One region of the Neobacillus niacini genome, then DNA from elsewhere that is predicted to be linked to it. Evidence: riboswitches for the same ligand, from Rfam matches in the RefSeq annotation. Region 1 holds a riboswitch; the other holds the start of a gene.
The links. Region 1 has a riboswitch for cobalamin ahead of metE (5-methyltetrahydropteroyltriglutamate--homocysteine S-methyltransferase). Riboswitches for the same ligand answer to the same signal wherever they lie in the genome.
Positions count from the first base shown of each region.

Region 1 (11,212 bases):
ACTTAGGTATTCCATTTTTCCTAAGTTTATATGTTGGATATAAACTTATTAAGAAAACAAAAATGGTTAAACTTGAGGAAGTTGAGTTTGACTTTGACAAAAAATATAAATAATCAAGAAAAAACAGGCTCTTAGGAATACTTGGAGCCTGTTTTTTTCTAAGAAGCCTTTAGGAAACGGTTTGCTGTTGCTGTTGACGAAGTTTTCGAGCAGCTGTCACCATATTTTTTAATGAGGCAATGGTTTCGTTTTCATTTCGAGTTTTTAAACCACAGTCTGGGTTCACCCAAAATTGTTCTTTTGAAATAATCTCTAAACTGTCTTTTAAGATGGTGTCGATTTCTTCTACACTTGGGATCCGCGGGCTGTGTATATCATAGACACCTAACCCAATACCAAGTTCATAAGGATTTTGTTTTAGTGATTGAATCAATTCTCCATGACTTCTAGAGGTTTCAATTGAAATGACATCTGCATCAAGGGCACGAATCGGCTCTATAAAGTTATTAAACTCGCAATAACACATATGCGTATGAATTTGTGTTTCATTTCTGACACTAGAAGTCGCGAGTTTAAATGCATTTACTGCCCATGACAAATATTCGTTCCAATCCTCTTTTCTAAGCGGCAAGCCTTCACGTAAAGCAGGTTCATCTACCTGTATAATGGCAATGCCAGCACTTTCTAATGCTTGAATTTCTTCCTTTAACGCTAAGGCAATTTGATTGGCTACCTGTTCACGCGAAAGATCATCACGAACGAAAGACCAATTTAAGATGGTGACAGGGCCTGTTAACATTCCTTTCACATACTTAGACGTTAGCTCCTGTGCCTCCGCTACTTCCTTCACAGTCATTGGCGATGTCCACTCGACATCCCCATATATAATCGGCGGTTTCACACAACGTGACCCATAGGAAACCACCCAGGCTTTTTCTGTAAAAGCAAATCCTTTTAGCTTTTCACCAAAGTACTCCACCATATCGGTTCGTTCAAATTCACCGTGTACTAAGACATCAAGGCCAATTTCTTCCTGGATTTGAATCCAGCGTGCGGTTTCACTTTTCAAAAACTCAGCATATTCAGTATCTGTTATTTCACTTCTGCGCCATGCTGTACGAGTTCTTTTTACTTGTTCCGATTGAGGGAAGCTTCCAATTGTTGTTGTTGGAAATTCCGGTAATTGCAAAGCCTCTTGCTGTATTGGTTGGCGTTCTTTAAAGGGCATTGGACGTGTAAAATGCTCTTGTCTAACTTGTGATAAAAGCTCCTTCACACGTGGATTTTTCCTTGCCTCATGCTGCTCTAAGGCTTGAATGGCCACGATACTTTGTGACACACTTTTACTTCCAGACCAATTCTCATCTGAAACGAAGGATGTTATATGCGTTAACTCGATGACTTTCTCATCGGCAAAGGATAATGCGTTTAGTAATGTCTTATCCAGAGTCTTTTCAGATTTGGTTGTGACAGGTACATGCTGTAAACTGCAAGAAGATTGAACCCACGCTTCTTGTACACCGCTTAAGGATAAAATAGCTTTTGTCATCATTGCTTTTTCAGCTAAACTTGCACGCCAAATATCACGCCCATTTATAATCCCAATTCCTAATACTTTATCTTGTGGGAACCCGTATTTACGGAGTGAAGCCATATTCTGATCAGCACCATGAATAAAATCAAGCCCAACTCCAGCGACAGGTAATTGTATTAGCTCTTCATACGCTGATAGTCCTTCAAAATAGGTTTGTAACATCAGTTTCGCTGCAGGTACTTCTTCAGCTAATTGTTTATATATTTGTTGAACTAGTTTGATATCTTCAGGTGCTAGTGAAAGGACTAATGCTGGTTCTTCTACTTGAATCCACTGAGCTCCAGCATCTACAAGTTGTTGGAGTACCTGAACATAAAGAGGTAAGAGTCTTAAAATAAATGAGGCTTTTGAAATTGAATCATACCCTTTAGAAAGTTGGACAAAGGTATAGGGGCCGATAATGGTCGGCTTTGTAATTAATCCTAGCTCGAATTTTGCTTCTAAAAAGTAATCTAAAAGGTAGTTTTGAGTTAATCTAAGTGGCTGGTCTTCATATTCAGGTACAATGTAGTGATAGTTTGTATTAAACCACTTTGTCATCTCTGAAGCGACAACATCGTCAACTCCACGTGCCATCGAGTAATATGTCCTAAGATTTACCTTTTCGCCAGTCCACTTATAACGTTTTGGAATTAAACCGAACATAGTGGCAAGGTCCAGCATACGGTCATAAAAAGTAAAATCTCCAACGGTAAGGATATCTAATCCTAATGATTGCTGATGCTTCAAATGATTCAAGCGAATGGTCTTCATCTCAAAGATAAACGCTTCCTCCGATTTCTCGTCCTTCCAAAAAGATTCCACACATCGTTTCCATTCTCGATTGCCGCCAATGTAGGGGTAACCAATAGCTGTACTAGCTAATTTCATTTACGATTCCTCCTTTATCTTTACATATTTCCAAATACAAAAAAGCCATCTCCGACAACTGGAAATGGCTATACAATCAAGTTAAAAGTATGTAAAAAACAATACTGTTCTTAACTCGTTTGTCGTACAAATGAATGTCACCACCTATTTCCACGTAGGTATCTGGTGTGTACTAGACATTGGCAGGTCTCCTGGCTTATCATCAATGCTCCTCACACCTTCCCGTCAAAAGACAGTGGTTTGCGTGATTCACTCCGAATTACAGTTGCGGGACAGCGACGGAATTACACCGTTCTTCCCTTTTAAGCCAAGCATAAGCTTGGCACCAAATCTTACACGATATGTAATTGCCAATTAATATAACATATAAAAAAACATTCGTACATCATTTTCAGAGAATTAATTTTGTTATTGTCAAAGTGAAAATAGTATATTATAGTGGGAGCTATACAATATTTAGTGTTTGTTTTAATCAGAAACACTAAATATAGATAATGACCAATATAAATGGTGTCTATTTAGACTTAATAGGGAATCTGGTGAGAATCCAGAACTGTACCCGCAACTGTAAGTGCTGACGAAATAATCATATCCACTGTCTACGGACGGGAAGGGATTTGAGTAGGGTGAAGCACAAGTCAGGAGACCTGCCATTTCTATTACGTATTATCTTCTTCGGGAGCTGGGGAGATATAACGAGGGTATCCTGCTATTACAGTGAATGAGCCTGTATACTAGATTATTCCACGTTATCAAACCCATCTTCATAGATGGGTTTTTTGTCGTTTCACTCACGAAGTTATTACCTAAAGAAATGAGGAACCTTCGCATGGCAATAAACAGTACTTATACAGAAAAGGATTCAGTTTTAGCAGCTGTGAAAAGTGCAACTGAAAAATATAATTTGGACACTACTGAATTAGTTAAAAAGATTGCTGGTCTTGAAGACTCATCAATCTATGAACAATCACTTTTCTATGCCTTAAATCAAATTTCAATGATCGATCCAAACTGGACCTTTCTAGCAGCAAATCTGTATTTACAGGAACTTTATCAATATGCTTCAAGCAGCAGAGGGTACAAGGCTGAGAAAAAATACGGAGATTTTTACACTCTGGTTGCTGAATTAACTAGAATAGGAATTTATTCAGAGGAGTTAATACAAGATTATACGGAAGAAGAGATTGAATTATTAGGCGGAGAAATAACAGCTGAGCGGGACCGTTTGTTTAATTACATAGGGTTGTTTTTACTGGCAGATCGTTACTTGGCAAGAGATTACGAGGGAAATCTATACGAGCTGCCTCAAGAACGGTTTATGATCATCGCCATGACATTAATGAGAAAGGAACAAAAAAGAAACAGGTTAAATCTTGTAAAAGAAGCATACTGGGCACTGAGTAACTTATATATGACTGTTGCTACTCCAACTCTATCAAATGCCGGAAAAAGTTTTGGCCAGCTTTCTTCTTGTTTTATTGATACTGTAGACGATTCTTTAGATGGGATTTATTTGAATAATTGGGATATTGCTAGATTAAGTAAGGACGGTGGTGGTCTGGGTGTTTATCTAGGAAAGGTACGTGCATTAGGTTCAGATATTAAAAGGTTTAAAGGTAATTCCTCTGGGGTGGTACCATGGATTCGCCTTATTAATGATACGGCTGTGAGTGTCGATCAACTTGGGCAAAGGCAGGGAGCCATCGCCGTTTATTTAGATGTTTTTCATAAAGATATTATGAATGGCTTTTTAGACTTAAAAACCAATAACGGAGACGAGAGACGAAAGGCTCATGATATTTTTACGGGAGTTTCGATACCTGACTTGTTTATGAAGAAACTAGAAGAAGTAGATGAGAACGGTCGAAGTGTTGGAGAATGGCATACCTTTTGTCCTCATCAAGTAAAACAAATTATGGGGTGGAAGGATCAAGACGGGAATCCCCTTGGCTTGGAAGATTTTTATGATGAGAGTGATGAAAAGTTTTTTACAGAAAAATATGAAGAAGCAGTAAAAAACTCTCTTCTTCCAAGAAAAACATACCGAGCAATGGATATTATGGCAAGGATTATGATTTCTCAATTAGAAACCGGTACTCCATATATGTTTTATCGGGATGAGGTAAATCGTCAAAATCCAAACAAACATGTAAGAGGAAAGGGACTTGCGTCGATTTATTGCAGCAATTTGTGTACAGAGATTACGCAAAATATGTCGGCAACAACGATTGTGAGAGAATATAAGGATGAAGATGGGAATATTGTCATTGTTCGAAAACCTGGGGATTTTGTTGTCTGCAATCTATCATCTATTAATCTCCCAAAAGCAGTAAAAGGGAATGTGCTGGAAAGATTAATTCCGATTCAAATGAGAATGCTGGACAATGTCATTGATCTCAACACCATCTCAGTTGGACAAGCGGAAGTGACAAATAAGCAATATCGGCCTGTGGGATTAGGTACGTTTGGCTGGCATCACCTTCTTGCTTTGGAGGGGATTTATTGGGAGTCTGAGCAAGCTGTTGAATACGCAGATCGACTATATGAGGAAATTGCTTACTATACGATTCGTTCTTCGATGGAATTGGCGAAGGAAAAAGGGTGCTATCCAAAATTTGATGGTTCAGAATGGCAATCAGGCCAGTATTTTGAACGTAAAGGCTATAAGTCTGAAAGTTGGAACCAATTGATGGGGGAGATTTCGAGTAACGGTGTTCGTAATGGCTGGATGATGGCGATTGCTCCAAACTCATCTACGGCAAAGATTGGTGGTTCCACCGATGGGATTGATCCTTTGTATGCGGTTGAATACGCAGAGGAGAAGAAAAACTTTAAATTTAAAGTAACGGCACCTGATTTAGACCATAACAGCTACAACTTTTATCGACGAACTAGGCATGTGCTGGATCAGACATGGAGTATCAGGCAAAACGCAGCCAGGCAGCGCCATATTGATCAATCGATAAGCTTCAATCTCTATGTTCGTCACGATATTAAAGCAGTAGAGTTATTAAATCTTCATCTGGAAGCATGGAAGCAGGGTTTAAAAACTACTTATTACATAAGAAGTACTTCACAAGCTGAGATAGAAGAATGTGAAGCATGTCAAAGTTAGGCTATAGGGGGAAATTGAGAATGATGATTCACACACCATTAACCAAAATTAAATTACTAAATCCTGACTTTCCAAATAAGTCCACTGGAATCATAAATGGAAAGTCTTCGGGAATTCTTAACTGGAATGATATTGCCTACCCAAAAATGTACGACTTATATCAGACTCTATTATCGAATTTTTGGAAACCTCAAGAAATTAATATGCAGGATGATATAAAACAATGGGATCTCCTTAGTGATCATGAAAAAGATGTATTTTTGCGTATTAATACGCAGCTTGCTTCACTAGATAGCTTGCAGACTCCAACCATGTGTCAGGTCATGGATTATGTGAGTGACCCTAGTTTTAAAGCGATTTTTGCTGTTATTTCACAGCAAGAAGCCGTCCATAATGAATCATATTCTTATATACTAAGCTCGCTAGTTCCTATCGGCGAACAAAATGAACGATTTAATCAAGCGAAAAGTGATCACATTGTACGAAAAAGAAACCAATTAATTTTAGACGCCTATGAGGATTTTAGACAATATCCAACGCCACAAACGTTATTTAAGTTGTCTGTAAACTCTATTAACCTAGAAGGTATTTATTTTTACGCCGGTTTTGCTTTTTTCTATCATTTGGCACGTCAGCAAAAAATGCTGAAAACTAGTACAATGATTAGCTATATCCAACGAGATGAAATGCAGCATGCCTACTTTATTGCTCAATTCATTCGAATCCTGTTAACAGAAAATCCTGAGCTTCATACAGATGAAAATATTACCTATATCTATCAAACCATTAACGAAGCCGTTGCGCTGGAAAAAGAGTGGGCTCACTATATTTTGGCTGAAATTAAAGGAATCGATATAGAGGAATTTGAAGGGTATGTCGAATACCTAGCCAATAAGCGATTGAGACAGCTTGGTTTGAAAAATCTTTATGAAGAAAGAAACAATCCGATGCCGTGGATTCAAATTTTCGGTGATGAAATGATGAATGAAACAAAGTCGGATTTCTTTGAGCAAAAGTCCAGAACCTATTCAAAGGTCTCACAGTCCAATGGATTTGACGAACTGTAATTTGTCCGTTGCGATTGTTTATACGTCAGTATCTGGAAACACGAAAGAATTGGCAGAAGTGATTTATAGAATCTTTTTAACTAGGTCAGTCGTGATAGCTATTTATAGTATAGAAGAGTTTTCTTTATCTGACTTAAGTCACTATGATGCAGTAGCGATCGGAACGTATACATGGGGAAATGGTGACATTCCAAAGGAAATGTTGGAACTCTATCAAGCGTTTGAATCGATTAGCAGAAAGGACATCACGACTGCTGTATTTGGAACAGGGGACAGCAACTATCCGATGTTTTGCGGTGGTGTTGATCAATTTCGTGACATGTTGTATGTTCATACAAACTTAGCTGCGACCTTGAAAGTTGAGCTTCGGCCGCAAAGTCAGGATTTACAGCGTTGCGAAAAGTTTGTTGAATCGTTGCTTTTGCGTGCTAGTATGCATAGATATCCGCCAGTAAATGCGGTTATGAGCCAGTAAATCTGGCTATACGCCAGTAAATCTGGCTATACGCCAGTAAATCCGGTTAGGCAAATGATTTATCCGCAGACCTAATGTTCATAAGACGTGCCGTAGGAGAATAAATATCAATTTAGTATGGGTATTTTTATCCTAGGAGGAATGGACATGAATGAAGTTTTGAAAGGTCAGCCAGATTTGAACACCGTTTTTGGCTCCAGATACTAGGTGACCATTCTAGATTTATTTTTGAAGCTCTTGCCCCGATTCAAAAAATTGAGATTGAGCAGGCAGCAAATTTTATAAATATATTCGATACACTTCTAGAACGCGCAAAATCCGTACCACTAACACAACTAACAGCTCAAGTGGAACCAGAGGTACTAAAATTACGGGAATTCAAATTAGAATTATTAAGAAAACACCTTGTCGGTAAAATCAAAATTCATCTATCACCTACTTTTATTAATCATATGGTAAATGAGTTAGAAGAATATGTAAGGATTTTAAATCATTTAAAAGAGGGTAAAGTCCCTCCCGTTTACCACGAACTACATCATCACCTCCTTTGGTTATTAGACGCAGCAGGTCATTCAGATGCTATCTATACAAATTTAGATGGTGTTGAAAAGAAACTAAGAGAGAAAAGTAAGGCATTTAAGAAGGATTTCGAAGGTTTTTATCTAAAAGCAGTAGAGCTGGCAGGATATTTAAGAACCAATTTGACTGCCTTTCCAGCTTTAACAAAAATGACGAATGACGCTCAATTAGAAATTAAATTATTTCAAAATTTTTTAACAGAGATAGAAGAGTTAGAACTAAGTAACCAAGCATTGGGAACATTTGCCCCGTTAATGGCTGATCATATGTACCGGGAAGAATGTTATTATCTAATGAAACTAGCAGAATCGGCAAACATTGATCCGCCAAATTGTGATCCTGCAAAACCTCGACTGAAGGAATAAGCTTTCTAAAAATTTTATTGTCGGTTTTTAAGGACAAGAGGATAAAAAGTTGATGAAGGACAAATCAAGAAAGTTCCGGATGAGATTCGTCCTTTATAAGGGTGATGAAGGACAAATCAAGAAGGTTTCGGAGGAGATTTGTCCTTCATAAGGGTGATGAAGGACAAATCAAGAAGGTTCTGGCTGAGATTCGTCCTTCATAAGGTTGATGAAGTACAAATCAAGAAGGTTCCGGAAAAGATTCGTCCTTCATAAGAGTGATGAAGGACAAATCAAGAAAGGTCCGGATGAGATTCGTCCTTCATAAGGTCAATGAAGGACAAATCGAGAAGGTCCGACTCCAGATTCGTCCTTTATAAAAATATCTATAAAAATAATCATCAACATCAAACAAACCTAAAAAAATAAAAACCATAATCACCGCTAAAGTGTTCAGGAGAACGATTTCCTGAACACTTTTTTGCGTCAATAAACCATGATGTTTGTTTAATAAACATCAGAAAAGGGGAAACACTATTCATCATTAATACTGTAGGGGGATAAAATAATGATTTGGAAAGGAAGACGGCAAAGTTCAAACGTAGAAGATCGCAGAGGAATGGGCATGGGTGGAAAAACGGTTATCGGAGGAGGACTCGGCAGTATTGTAGTCATGCTTCTCTTTGTTCTGCTCGGGGGTAATCCAGGGGATTTATTGAACAGTACGCCAACGACGAATAATTCATACTCAAACACTCCTATGAATGGTTCTACACAAGAGGAGGAGTTGGCAGATTTTGTTTCTGTAGTCCTTGCCGATACAGAAGATGTTTGGTCAGCTGAATTTGAGAAAAGAGGAATGGTATACGAAAATCCAAAGCTTGTTTTGTTTACAGATAGCGTTCAGTCAGCTTGTGGAGCGGCAAATTCGGCTGTCGGACCTTTCTATTGTCCAGGTGACCACAAACTTTATATTGATTTAAGTTTTTATCAGGAACTGAAGCAAAGATTCCAAGCACCTGGTGATTTTGCGATGGCATACGTCATAGCCCATGAGGTAGGGCACCACGTCCAGACGCTTTTACATAGTGGTGAAAACGTATCACCAGCCGAAAAGCGGTCCAATGAGTATTCGGTTCGATTTGAATTGCAGGCTGACTACTTGGCTGGTGTTTGGGCGCATTATGCTGAAGGGAAGGGCTACCTGGAATCAGGTGACCTTGAAGAGGCGCTTAATGCAGCACATGCGGTCGGCGATGATACTATTCAGAAAAAAGCACAAGGTTATGTAGTTCCCGATAGCTTTACACATGGAACCTCTAAGCAGAGGGAGCGATGGTTTAATAAAGGATTCAAAAACGGTACGATAGAGGGTGGAGACACATTTAACGCAGCGAATCTTTAGAGAACTGAACTGATATTGGATGGACTCTTCGCAGGGTCCGTCCACACTTAATTTAAAGGCAAGACTTCTGTAATAAGCAAAGAGTCCTCCGAAAAAATGCAATACAAATCAGTGATCATATTATGTATCCGTGTCTTTTGTATTACTAAGCCTTCGTACCCCTGTTTTATAAGGCTTTTACGAAATTCTGTATTAGCTTCTTCCTTATTTAAAAGGATGGCATTATCTTTCCATGTAACGTTTCTTCCTTTAGCGCCTAAGTAATTACAATATACGTCACGATCCCTCATAAACAAATCAAAAGATTCCTCTGTCGTAGATTCATAAATTTTTAAACTAGGTTCATCTATATACACTTTATAGATAAAGCCGCTAACTGGCCTGTTATATTGGATGACCTTTGATTCTCCATTCTCCCAGAACTCACTCTTAGATTCTTCAATCACTGTCTCAAAACCAATTGCGAAAGGTTTTGCTGCATTCATATCAGAAGTAAACCAAAATCCAATCGTATTGATATCGTTATTTAAATTTTGAACGACGGTTTCTTTATTAAAATGTTGAAAATTACTAATCGATCCATGGTAAACAATCATTTTCATAACCTCCACTATTAATTTACCCAAATTTTGAAATTCAATTTTATCTGAACAAATTTCAACCCACTAAGTACCTACTTAGTGGGTTTCGAGTCTTTACTAAATAAAGTTAGCAAAGATATATAAAATAACGATACTAACCAAAATCGTTATATTTGACATTGTAGCAATGAAACGAGTGCTGTTGGTGCTATATTTAAATTCAACTGCAAAAGTAAGAGCAGAAGCTGCAACCGGCAGTAACAGTCCAATTAGAATGGTATATCGAAACATGGTATCGAAGGGTAGGATAAAGTATAACGCTGAACCAACAATAAGACCTAAACCATATCGGAAAGCTAAGAATTTTATCATAGGTTTAATAAATTGTTTATCGAATTTAAAATTTAAAAAGAGACCTAATAACAATAATGACAACGGCATATTGGCTCCAGAGATTTTGCTGGCAACATTGATGATCATGTCTGGTAATTGGATATGGATTAGATTTAAAATACTAGCAATTAGATAGGTCATTAATGGAATAGATTTGCCCAATTTCTTCAGAATTTCCACAGGATTAAGCTTGAGACCTTCTTCTGAAAAATAGCTTGCAAAAATAAAGCAAATTCCAAAAACGACAAATGACGCCCCAACATCGAACATACTAAAATAAGTTAAGCCATCTATTCCCCAAATTGCATAAACTAACGGGAATGCAAATAAGCCTACATTAAACCCGGAGGAAAGCATAAGAAGAGAACCCTTTAATTCTCTATCTTCATTTTTAAAAACTAATAATCCTAGTAATGCAGTTATAATTCCATAAACCAGTACAATCACCGGTAACACGATTAATGAAGTTTCTATCTTTACGGAATCGAATGTTACAAGAACCAAGGCGGGAAGGGTAATTTTAAAAATAAGTTTTGATATCACTTCTCCATCTTTTTCTTGTAAAATATTTAGACGTTTTAATAAATACCCAAATGCAATGATAATAATAATATAAAGAAATTCTTGATTCATCTAAAAGCTCCTCTATGTTAGTTCCTTCTAATTAAACCATAAAATCAATCTAAAATGATAGATTTAGCTCTTCTGTATATTTCTGTTACACGCTATAGATACTATAACTGATTAACGAAAGGAGATGACAGAATGAAGACGAAAGATGATGTTCAA
Region 1 covers NZ_CP183883.1:4,583,978-4,595,189, reverse strand. The annotation lists gene ACN6MT_RS22685 (amino acid permease) at 1-113, shown strand, start outside; gene metE (5-methyltetrahydropteroyltriglutamate--homocysteine S-methyltransferase) at 170-2,464, opposite strand; cobalamin riboswitch at 2,628-2,809, opposite strand; cobalamin riboswitch at 2,956-3,134, shown strand; gene ACN6MT_RS22675 (ribonucleoside-diphosphate reductase subunit alpha) at 3,294-5,579, shown strand; gene ACN6MT_RS22670 (ribonucleotide-diphosphate reductase subunit beta) at 5,600-6,646, shown strand; gene ACN6MT_RS22665 (flavodoxin domain-containing protein) at 6,627-7,121, shown strand; gene ACN6MT_RS22660 (DUF2935 domain-containing protein) at 7,322-8,065, shown strand; gene ACN6MT_RS22655 (neutral zinc metallopeptidase) at 8,613-9,449, shown strand; gene ACN6MT_RS22650 (hypothetical protein) at 9,497-10,045, opposite strand; gene ACN6MT_RS22645 (AEC family transporter) at 10,148-11,056, opposite strand; gene ACN6MT_RS22640 (hypothetical protein) at 11,189-11,212, shown strand, end outside.

Region 2 (11,212 bases), 200 kb from region 1:
TGCAGGTATTTTAATAGCAGCGCCAACTGCAGACAATGCTGAAAACAATGCCAGTAAACTTAGCATTCTACTTTTCATCTTTACGTTTCCCATCTCTAAAAACATTTGCACTTCTTACATATTCTACATCTTTTACATTGAGTCGATAATTTACCACTCTTGCTAATGCAAAGAAATAGTCGGAAAGACGATTAAGATATTTTAGTGCTAATTCAGGCGTTTTCTCTCCGGTCTTCATTAACGTAACAACCAATCTCTCAGCTCTTCTTGTCACTGTCCTAGCAATATGAATTGACGCAGACGGTTTCGTTCCGCCGGGTAAAATAAACTTCTCCAGCTCTGGAGCTTCTTGAATATATTCATCGATTTTGTTTTCTAGATAGTCAATCGCTTCCTTTTCCAGCTTATACTCAACTTTATCAGAAACATTGGCAAGATCCCCGCCACAATCAAATAATTCATGTTGAATCTTCTCAAGATCAGCTAATACATCTTTAAAAATTTCAGTATCAAGCTCTGTCACTACCTGACCGACAAAACAATTTACCTCATCAACCGTTCCGTAAGCTTCAACCCTGATGTCATCCTTGTCGACTCTTCCTCCAATAATACTAGTCTTTCCTTTGTCACCAGTTCTCGTATAAAGTCTCATAACTTCTCATCCCCCGTTTTTTTGATTGTTTGATTTAATCCATACCAAATAATGTCTACTTTATCTGCTTTAGCTGCAAGGTCTTGATAAGCCCAGCCTGTTACATCACGCCATACTCGATTCTCTTTCTCCATTGGGACAATTCCTTTTGTGATATCATTCCCAACCACGACAAGATTTCGGCTAACGTCTGCTTTCTCCCAAGTAAGCCAATGGTTCAGGGTCGTATTCCAGATTTCAAGACACCTGTAAGAATCATAGTTTTTTGTTAACTCTTTCAACCAAATTTCAATACCCTCAAGAACGAGCAAATTACTTTCTATTTGAATAATGTCAGCCTTCAGCTGATGGTCCCTATAGGCTGAAAACCAAGTACCATTTAGTCCGTACTTCTCCTTTACCCAAGCTCTTTTGCCGTTAAAGGCACCTCCCGTAATAAAGTGCAACGGTCACGCCTCCTTAATGCTTCTCTTTCAAAAACCAGTTCATAGCCTTGATGATGAGGTGCTTGCCACGACCAAAAGTCTTCAGCCTGAGGTGCAAATTTTGATAATAAATATCTAATTGTTCCACCATGAGTAATAATTGCACATCGGTGATGGTTTTGAGAGAGAATCGTTTCAGTAATCTTATCCCACCCCATTGAAATCCTGCTTGTGAATTCTCCAAATGACTCTCCTTCTGGAGGACTGTAAGATTTAGGATCCGATAGCCAACGTTGGTATTGGGGAACTTCTTTTAATTCTTCATAGGTTTTTCCTTCCCATTTACCGAAATTCATCTCTCGTAAATGAGATAAGAGATTTAAATGTTTATTTGGAAAAAGTATAGTGCCAGTCGTAATGCACCTGCGCAAATCACTAGAATAATATAAATCGTAGCTTTCGCTTGTGCTAATTTCCTTTGACTTTGGATCTAGAGGGGAATCATTCCACCCTAGATAGGCTTTCCGTTTATTCTCCTCCGTTAAGCCATGACGAAATAATGCAATAACCACAGTGTCATCCATAGAAACAACTCAGTCCCTTCTACTGCTGCACCTAAAATATCACCCGTAATTCCACCAAACCACTTTATCGCTTTTTGTCGGCAAAAAAGCAAAATAATAACTGCCATAACAATCATGATGGAAAAGTAATAAAATCCACCACCACCCCAAAACAAGAGAGCAAAGAATCCAATGATATATATAAAATAAGTCCATAAATCCTTTGGTGCTGCGGCACTCTGAAAAAGCACTCCCAGTCCTTCTGCTTTTGCTGACTTTACGGTTAATAAAAGCAGCCCCATAACGCTTTTACTTAATAGAGGTATTGCGGCAATCATCAGATAAGAAGTAGCATGTACATTTACAGTGATCTCATAAATAAATAGAAAACGGCTGCTTAATAAAACAATGACCGAGATGACACCAAATGCACCAGTTCTTGGATCGCTCATGACCTGTAGTCGCTTTTGCTGGTCTTTGTATGAAAAATAACCGTCACTTGCATCCATCCAGCCATCCAAGTGGATTCCGCCTGTTAACAAAATACTCATTATCCATAACAAGAATGCTGCCGCGAGATTGGAAAAAGGTGTATATTCCAGCAATAGATAAAAAAAGGAAGCATATAGGCATCCTTGAAACAAACCTAGCAGCGGGAAAGCTTGAACAGCGCTTCTTAGATGATGTTTGTCCATTGGTAATTCAAGGTGAATTGGTATGGCAGTGAAAAATTGCAGATTAATCAAGAAACCCTTTAGAAACTTTCTCATTTCTGGCACCACTTGATGATGATGTCATTTAACAACTCCACGTTTAAATGTTCCTTCATTCGAGCAGCAATATCGTCATATCGTTTATCTTTGTATTCTTTAATACACGTGGTTTCTTTCGTATGTAATCCTTTTCTTTTCCGGATTAGGTTTAGCCAAGTATTTCTCCAGTCGTCATTATGAAAAAGATGATGAAGATACGTCCCAATGATTTGACCATTCCTGCCATAATATCCTTCTTCGTTTCCATTCTCAAGCAATAGAAATGAGCAGCTTTCCTTGTGTAAAATGGTTTTTCCTAAGTGAATTTCAAACCCTTCTACCTTTCTATCAGGCGACAAACCTGTATGTTCGTGGTATACACCAGCACTTCTGACCGTTTCTTTTTCTTCATAAAAGATTGTCGTCGCTGGTATCCACCCCAGTCCTTGTTCTTTACGATTGGGTATTCCCGTATCTAAACCAGCTTCATCAATGATTTCATTCCCGAGTATTTGATAACCACCACAAACACCAACTATATAACCGCCATTCTCAATATGGTTTTGTATTAAAACGTCTAACTTTCTATCTTTTATACTCTTTAAGTCATTCATCGTGCTCTTCGTACCAGGAATGATAACAGCATCCGGTTGACCAAAATCAGAAGCGTGCTTCACCCAGCGGATGGACACATCTTCCTCATACAAAAAAGGCTCCAAATCACTATAGTTCGAGATAAACGGAAGCTGAATAACGGCGATATCAAGGGTTCCCTTTTTACGCGTTGAAAAATGATTGTCGATTGACAAGGAATCCTCGCCATCGATCATATGATTCTCAACGTATGGAAGAACACCTATTACGGGTATACCGGTTTTCTTTTCCAACCAGTCAATCCCATCTTCAAATAAGCTGATATCTCCGCGAAATTTATTAATGATTACTCCAGCCACTCTTTGCCTTTCTTCTGGCTCTAAAAGCTCAAGCGTACCAACAATGCTAGCAAAAACTCCGCCACGATCGATATCTGCAACAAGAACAACTGGAACGTCCGCAAGCTCAGCAACCTTCATATTCACAAGTTCGCGATCCTTCAAGTTGATTTCAACCGGACTTCCAGCCCCTTCTATGACCACTAGTTCAAATTCATTTGATAACCTGTCTAAAGATTTCTTTATTACATCTAGCCCTTTTTCGTAAAAAGTTTCCCGATACCCTCTGCCAGAAAGAGTTTTCAACGACTTACCCAAATACACGATCTCTGAATCTTGATTCGAACGGGGCTTTAATAATATAGGATTCATCCAGACAGTTGCCTCAATTTTTGCAGCCTCCGCCTGAATTCCTTGTGCTCTCCCAATTTCTTTCCCGTCTCTTGTCACATAAGAGTTATTGGACATATTTTGAGATTTGAAGGGTACAACTTTTTTACCTTCATTGGCAAACATTCGGCAAAGGGCTGTCACAATGAGACTTTTACCTACATCAGAGGCTGTTCCTTGTATCATAACTCCTTTCATTTTCTATCTCCCTTCATGTGGATCGGTATTCCTGCTTCTACTAAAAAGGCTTGATCAGCTTCCTTCACCAACTGTTGATGGATTTTTCCAAGGATTCGCGCATAGGAGAAAACAAGACCATTCTCTGATATTGATTCATTGAAAACCTCATTACTAACAACAATTAAAACTTTTGCTCTATCTCGTATATTATTTATGCCTGTCGAGATTGTTTTCATTACATCTGCTAAGAAAGACTCATCCCATATTTGATTAGAAGAAAACAGTTCATTATTTAAAAGGGTCGTTACGCAGTCAAGTAGAATAATATCCTCATTGTTAAAAAGATTTGCACTCTCACCAATATTTTGTGACTGTTCAATCGTTCTCCAACGAAACTTTCCACCCTCTCGGTCACGCTGGTGCTTTGTAATTCGGTCCTGCATTTCCGGGTCGGAAGCCACACCGGTTGCTAAATAGTTTAATTGTCCGCCATTTTCGTTTACGAGTTTTAAAGCCATTTCTTCAGCGAAACTGCTTTTCCCGCTCCTTACCCCGCCTGAAATAAAAATTAAGGAAGCTGGCGCCATTCCAACAATACCTCCATTAATTTACTATTTTCCTCCTTACTTTTTATAGCAAAGCGCAGCCACTTTCCTTCTAAACCAGGAAAGTTAAACGTATGGCGGGGAATGATTCCCTTCTGTAATAGGAATTCAAATAAGGTACTTTGTTCTTTTAGAGTTGAATCACGTAACATATAAAAATTAACTTGCGAGGAAGTAACCTGAAAAAGATTTTTCTTAAAAAATGGAAATAACCTTTCCCGTTCTTCCGAAATATAGACTTGAGTCTCTTTAACATATTCTTCATTTTGCAAACATAGTTCCCCTGCCAGTAAGGCAATGGTATTGATACTCCAATGCGGCTGGTATTTGCTAATTTCCGCTATTAAAGCTGGGCATGCAGCCATATATCCTAGACGAAGGCCGGGAATACCAAACATTTTTGTCATTGACCGTATAATGATTAAATTTGAAAACGTATTGATATATGGAATAAAAGATTCATAGTCTACTAAAAAATCATAGAAAGCTTCATCCAAAATCACAAAACAATTTTGTTTTTCACATTCCTGAATGATTGAAAGTACCGTTGACACTGGATATTGAATGCCAGTAGGATTGTTCGGATTACACAAAAATAAAGCGTCTGCATTCATTAAACTTGGAAGTAATTTATCCAGACTTAATTCAAAATTTGGTTCCTCCAATTGATGATACTGGACCTCACAATCGTTAGCACAACATGCCTTTTCGTATTCAGAAAAAGAAGGCTCTACCACTACAACCTTTTTCCCCGAGAGAAACCTCGTAATAAGTGTAATAAGTTCTGCTCCTCCATTTCCAATTAGAATGGAATCAACAGAAATTTGTTCTTTTTGGGCAATTCTATTCTTAAGCTTTTCAGCAAATGGATCTGGATACACGGTAATTTCTTGATAGAACTCATTCCATTTATCTTTTAAGGCAGGGGGCGGGCCTAGTGGATTAATATTTGCACTAAAATCAACATATTTCTCTGGGAGCGAAAGTCCAAGTGATTTATAAAGGTGCTGCGGATTCGAACCATGTGATGGCAAATTCATAAATCATCCCTCCTATCCATAACCATAATAAAAATATTAAAACCGTTTTATCTAAAATCTTGTTTGCTAATAAAATATGCTCTGCCTGAATAGGTACTAAAGGCTCCCCCATCTTAGCCCGGTTTGAAATGACTCCCTTGTAATAGTTAATTCCGCCAAGCTGAACGCCTAAAATTGCAGCAACAGCCGCTTCTCCCCACCCGCTGTTTGGACTCGGGTGCTTTTTTGCATCCCGGAATAAAATTTTCCACGCCTTTTGATAGTCCATTTTTAACGGTTTTTTTCCTATTAACATGGTGATTCCGGTTATTCTGCTAGGAATCCAGTTCATCACATCATCCCATTTAGCAGATGCCCAGCCGAATTCTTTAAATCTATCATTCATATAACCTACCATCGAATCACAGGTATTCGTTGCACGGTAGACCATTGCCAGCGGCGCACCCCCAATTAGGGCCCAGAACAACGGTGCAGTCACCCCGTCACTCGTATTTTCGGCAACTGTCTCGATTGCTCCTCGCGCGATTTCACCTTCATTTAATGTTTCCGTATCTCTGCCAACAATGTAAGATAATTTTATTCTTGCTCCAGGTAGATCACCCGCCTCTAAGGGACCATATACATCTAGAGCTGCTTCCTTTAGACTTCTTTGCGCAATAGTTGTCGCAATAATGATACTTTCAACAGCAATCCCCAGAATCGGATGAAGCTGATAACTTAATACAACAACGACCATGACAGTCAAAAATACAATTAATAAAACAAAAAGGAGCATTACGACCCCTTTCAATCTTTTATTATTTCCATAATTTAAGCGTTTTTCAAAAAATGATATTAACATTCCTATCCATCTTACAGGATGCGGCCAATGGGGTGGATCTCCTACAACCTTATCAATGAAATACGCTATGGTAATGGCAATTAAATGATGAACAATCATAATCTTTTCCTCTTTTGAGATTTTCGGACACCCTCAACAGTGCATTCGTAAACAGCTTTTCCAATTAATTTGCCTAATGGCGTAATCGTCCCCGCATACTCCAACAACTCACCAGTCTGAGTAGCAGCAATTAAAATACTATCTGTTGAGGTACCCGTTGCAATGGTACCTGTCACCACATCATGAATGTTTAGATCATGAAGCGCTTTGGTTTTTGCTTCGGTTGCTGTCATAATACTTTGAATAAATGCTTCCTCGGTTAATTCACCATTCACAAAAATCCACGTATTGATGGTGCCTGGCACCGCTTCAAATGTGTGGAATTCACTTTTGGATGCGTCTACTGCGTTCCCAACACCAGCAGTGACGACAACAAATAAGGAGAAACTTTCCTCTTCGAAGTACTTAAATGTTACATCTTCTAGGAAGACTGCGGTCATCATTCCTACTGTTTCAGAAGGTTCGAAGCCTTTGCCTTTTAAGTAGGCAGCCATTTCGGCTCTGTGATCGCTGCAGTTATAGTCCTTTCCAACATGCCGATTGACAAAAGCATGGTGCCAGCCTGTTCCGGAACCTACAACACCGGAAGACATTGTTCTTAATGGACCAGGTGACTTTAATTCAATAAACTCATCTGTTACTTGTAACAAACCTTCATTAATATGTAATATCTTCTTTTCATGCCTCTCTTCGGGTAATAACACCATTTGAGGTGCAGGTACTCTTGGATGAGGATGTTTCTGGATATCTGTATGATAAACAGCTCGTATTCTTTCTTCCCGAAGCACTTCGTTCGGAATATGGTTTATATTAATACTTCCATTTTCGAGCAACAGCAATCGATCACAATATAAGCCTGCAAGGTTTAGATCATGAAAAATGGATAGGACGGTTAGTCCTGTTTCTGCCGTCCAATTCTTTAATAAATCCAATAATTCTTTTTGATAGGATAGATCTAAATGGTTCGTTGGTTCATCTAATAGGAGAATTTCAGGTTCTTGGGCCAATGCCTGCGCTAAAAATACTCTTTGTTTTTCCCCGCCGGAAAGTTCTTGTATCGTTTTATTCTGTAATGAAATGATGCCTGTTTGCTTCATGACCTTCTGGACAATACTTTCATCCTTTTCTCCCCAGGTCTGAAACCATCCAGTTTGATGGGCATAACGGCCAAGAGAAACTGTTTCTTTTACAGTATAGGAAAAAGATTGTGATGAATGCTGAGACAAAACAGCTACAATTTGAGCAAGCTGTTTTGAATGATACTCCTTCAGGCTCCTGCCTTTAATGAAGATATCTCCTGATACAAATGGCAAGATTCCGCTGATCATTTTTAATAAGGTGGTCTTACCGCTTCCATTCGGTCCCAAGATACCGAATAATTCACCTTTTTGAACTTCAAAAGAAATATCTTTCAGTATATATTCATCTGAATACCCGCCTGCAACATGTTGAATGTTAAGCATCCCTTTATCCACTTCTTTCCATTCTTTTTCTCTGTAATAGAATTAGTGCAAATACCGGGGCACCAATTAATGCCGTTATGACTCCTATCGGCAACTCAGTTGGAGAAATAATTGTTCTTGAGATTAAATCGGCTAGAATTAAAAAACCACTTCCAGTAAGGATGGATAATGGGAGCAGGTGCCTATGGTCTGGTCCCCATAATAATCTTGAAAGGTGCGGTATTACCAGCCCAACAAATCCAATTGTTCCTGATACCGCAACCGCCGCTCCAGTTAATATCGACCCTGCTGTTAGGATAATCAGTTTTCTTTTTTGAACATTTACACCTAAATGGTGGGCACGTTCCTCACCAAAGGACATGGCATTTAATTCTTTGGCATTGAAAATAAGTATGATAGAACCAAGTACAAAAAAAGGTAAAATAATTCTTATGTATTCCCAGCCTCTCATCGATACACTTCCGAGTAACCAGCCAATAATTTGTCTTAGCTCATCGCCCGTTAAGGCAATCATAAGTGAAATGAAGGCACCGAGAAAGGAACTAAAAATGATTCCCGTTAAGATAATGGTTTCCACTCTCATCGAGCGTTCAATTTTACGAGCAAATGCGAGAACTAAAAAAATGGTAGCCCAAGAAAACAAAATACTGAGTAATGGAAGGGTAAAGCTGCCTATGATTGGAAGTGATAGTTGAAAAAATAGAGTTAATACTGCCCCAACAGATGCACCGGATGATACGCCTAAAGTATATGGATCTGCTAAAGGATTCCTTAAAAGTCCTTGAAAGGCTGCGCCAGCAATAGCGAGAGACGCCCCTACTAATCCAGCCAAAATGACTCGTGGCAGCCGGATATTTAAAACGATACTTGAAAACATCGGGTCGATTTGATCAATTGATATAACTCCAAAGAGCTTTGACATCAAGATTTGAATAATGGTGAAGATAGGAACCGAAACGGTCCCTATCGAAATTCCTAATAAAACGGAAAAGAGGAGGAAACTTCCTGCAATAACATAGGCTATTAATTTATTATTTAAAAACTTCTGGATAGACAGCCTTTGCAAGATCCTCGACTCCTTCAACAATCCTTGGGCCAGAGCGGGTCACACGATCAGAATCTACATCGATGACTTGCTTATTCTTAATGGCATTGACATTTTCCCAGCCTTGTCTGGATAACACTTGCTGGGCGGCATTTTCCGTATAATAACCATATGTAGTAATGATGACATCTGGATTTCGGCCAATCATCTCTTCTTGATCGATTTTAATCCAGCCTTCTTGGTCATTTGCAATATTTTCAGCATTAATTAACGTAATCATATCATCCATAAATGTGTTTTTTCCTGTTGTGAACACTTCAGGAGCAGGAGATACCTCTACTAATACTTTTTTCTTTTCTTTGATTTCTCCAGCCTTTGCTTTAATTTCTGCCAATTTGTCTTTCATACTCTTAATTAGTTCGTCTGCTTTCTTGGACTCACCTGTTGCCTTTCCAATCATAGCAATCGAATCATAGACCTGCTCAAAATTTTGGGCATCATTTATAACTAAAACCGTTAGCCCCGCATCTTTTAACTGTTGCAGGCCTTCTGTCCCATTCATTGCAGAAGCATGTGCTAAGACTAGATTGGGCTGTAATGAAATTATTTTTTCGATATTAATTTCCATCCCGCCGATTTTCTCTTTTGTGGCTGCTTCTTCAGGATAATTATCAAAATCGGACACACCTACAACTTGATCTCCAAGTCCAAGTGCAAATGCAATCTCTGTATTACTAGGAATCAATGATACGATTTTTTCAGGTTTTGCCTTAATCGTAACCTCATTATCAACTGCATCTTTAATGGTTACAGGGTAAGCTGTTTCCTCTCCTTTTTGCTCGGTGCTGCTGTTCCCTTCATTCTTACCTGTTTCCTTTTGTTCACCACATGCTGTTAAAGCAACTATTGTGAACAAAAGAATCAATAATAACGATGATAATTTTTTCATTTTTCTTCCCCCTATGACTTCTGTCAAAATATATCACAAAAAACTGCACCCGAAAAAATCAAACAAAAAAACATCTCCACGTCACGTAGAGATGTTGGTTTGATTAAATGCCATTATAAAATGACTCTAGTCGTCCACACCTCCCTATCCTCGTAGGTTCTTTTTGGGGCACAAGATTAGGCAGGTTTCCTGGCTCATGGTCATTGCTCCCTGCGTCTTCCCATCAAATTGACAGTGACATTATGCAGGTTGCTCACATTTACAGTGGCGGGACCGCGTTGGATTTTAACCAACTTCCCTTTTAAGCTAAAAATCATTAAGATTTCCAGCACCTATTCTTCGATAATTTTTTTATGATAGACTTATTATATAGTATATAAAAATGAAAGCTATATTTTTATGCAAATTTCGTCAAAAACTTTATATTATTCGAAACTACGCAATAAATTTGCCATCTCAATCGCACCAGTTGCAACATCCCAGCCTTTATTTCCAGCCTTCGTTCCGGCACGCTCAATTGCTTGTTCAATCGATTCTGTTGTTAAGACACCAAAAATAACAGGAATACCGCTATCCAGGTTAATTCTTGAAACGCCCTTTGCAACTTCATTACAAACATAGTCAAAATGTGGTGTAGATCCGCGGATCACCGTTCCTAATGTAATAACTGCATCATACTTTTTACTAATGGCCATTTTCTGAGCCACTAGAGGAATTTCAAATGCACCTGGTACCCAAGCAATTTCAACATCTTCTTCGCTTACCCCATGTCTTTTAAGGGCATCTTGGGCACCGCTTAATAATTTACTTGTAATAAACTCGTTAAAACGACCTACAACGATTCCTATCTTTAAACCTGTTCCAACTAAATGACCTTCATAAATATGTCCCATTATAATTCCTCCAACATTTTTGTGTAATAGATATCGTTTTTATTTTACCTTTTCCTCGTTAATTTCCATTTGCAAAGCTACCGTTTCAACGACTTCAAGATCAAATCCCTTGATTCCTTTTATTTTTCGCGGATTATTCGTTAATAGCTTCATTTTACTAATCCCTAAATCCTTTAATATCTGAGCCCCAATGCCGAATTCACGTAATTCAGCTCCATTTTCATCTGCCTCAACAGTGTCATGATTTTCCTCTTGTTGCTGATATTCCCGCAATTTATTGATTAAACCACTGCCTTGACGCATATAAAGGAGGACACCGTTTCCTGCTTTTTCAATTTGGCTTAGAGCTGCATGCAGCTCTGATCGGCATTCACAGCGGTAAG
Region 2 covers NZ_CP183883.1:4,379,094-4,390,305, forward strand. The annotation lists gene ACN6MT_RS21655 (ECF transporter S component) at 1-78, opposite strand, end outside; gene ACN6MT_RS21660 (cob(I)yrinic acid a,c-diamide adenosyltransferase) at 68-652, opposite strand; gene ACN6MT_RS21665 (bifunctional adenosylcobinamide kinase/adenosylcobinamide-phosphate guanylyltransferase) at 649-1,098, opposite strand; gene ACN6MT_RS21670 (histidine phosphatase family protein) at 1,050-1,649, opposite strand; gene cobS (adenosylcobinamide-GDP ribazoletransferase) at 1,619-2,410, opposite strand; gene ACN6MT_RS21680 (cobyric acid synthase) at 2,407-3,912, opposite strand; gene ACN6MT_RS21685 (bifunctional adenosylcobinamide kinase/adenosylcobinamide-phosphate guanylyltransferase) at 3,909-4,481, opposite strand; gene cobD (threonine-phosphate decarboxylase CobD) at 4,463-5,539, opposite strand; gene cbiB (adenosylcobinamide-phosphate synthase CbiB) at 5,496-6,479, opposite strand; gene ACN6MT_RS21700 (adenosylcobinamide amidohydrolase) at 6,476-7,942, opposite strand; gene ACN6MT_RS21705 (FecCD family ABC transporter permease) at 7,947-9,008, opposite strand; gene ACN6MT_RS21710 (ABC transporter substrate-binding protein) at 8,974-9,936, opposite strand; cobalamin riboswitch at 10,098-10,287, opposite strand; gene ribE (6,7-dimethyl-8-ribityllumazine synthase) at 10,362-10,829, opposite strand; gene ACN6MT_RS21720 (bifunctional 3,4-dihydroxy-2-butanone-4-phosphate synthase/GTP cyclohydrolase II) at 10,869-11,212, opposite strand, start outside.
Region 2: another riboswitch for cobalamin. It lies ahead of ACN6MT_RS21710 (ABC transporter substrate-binding protein); the one in region 1 lies ahead of metE (5-methyltetrahydropteroyltriglutamate--homocysteine S-methyltransferase).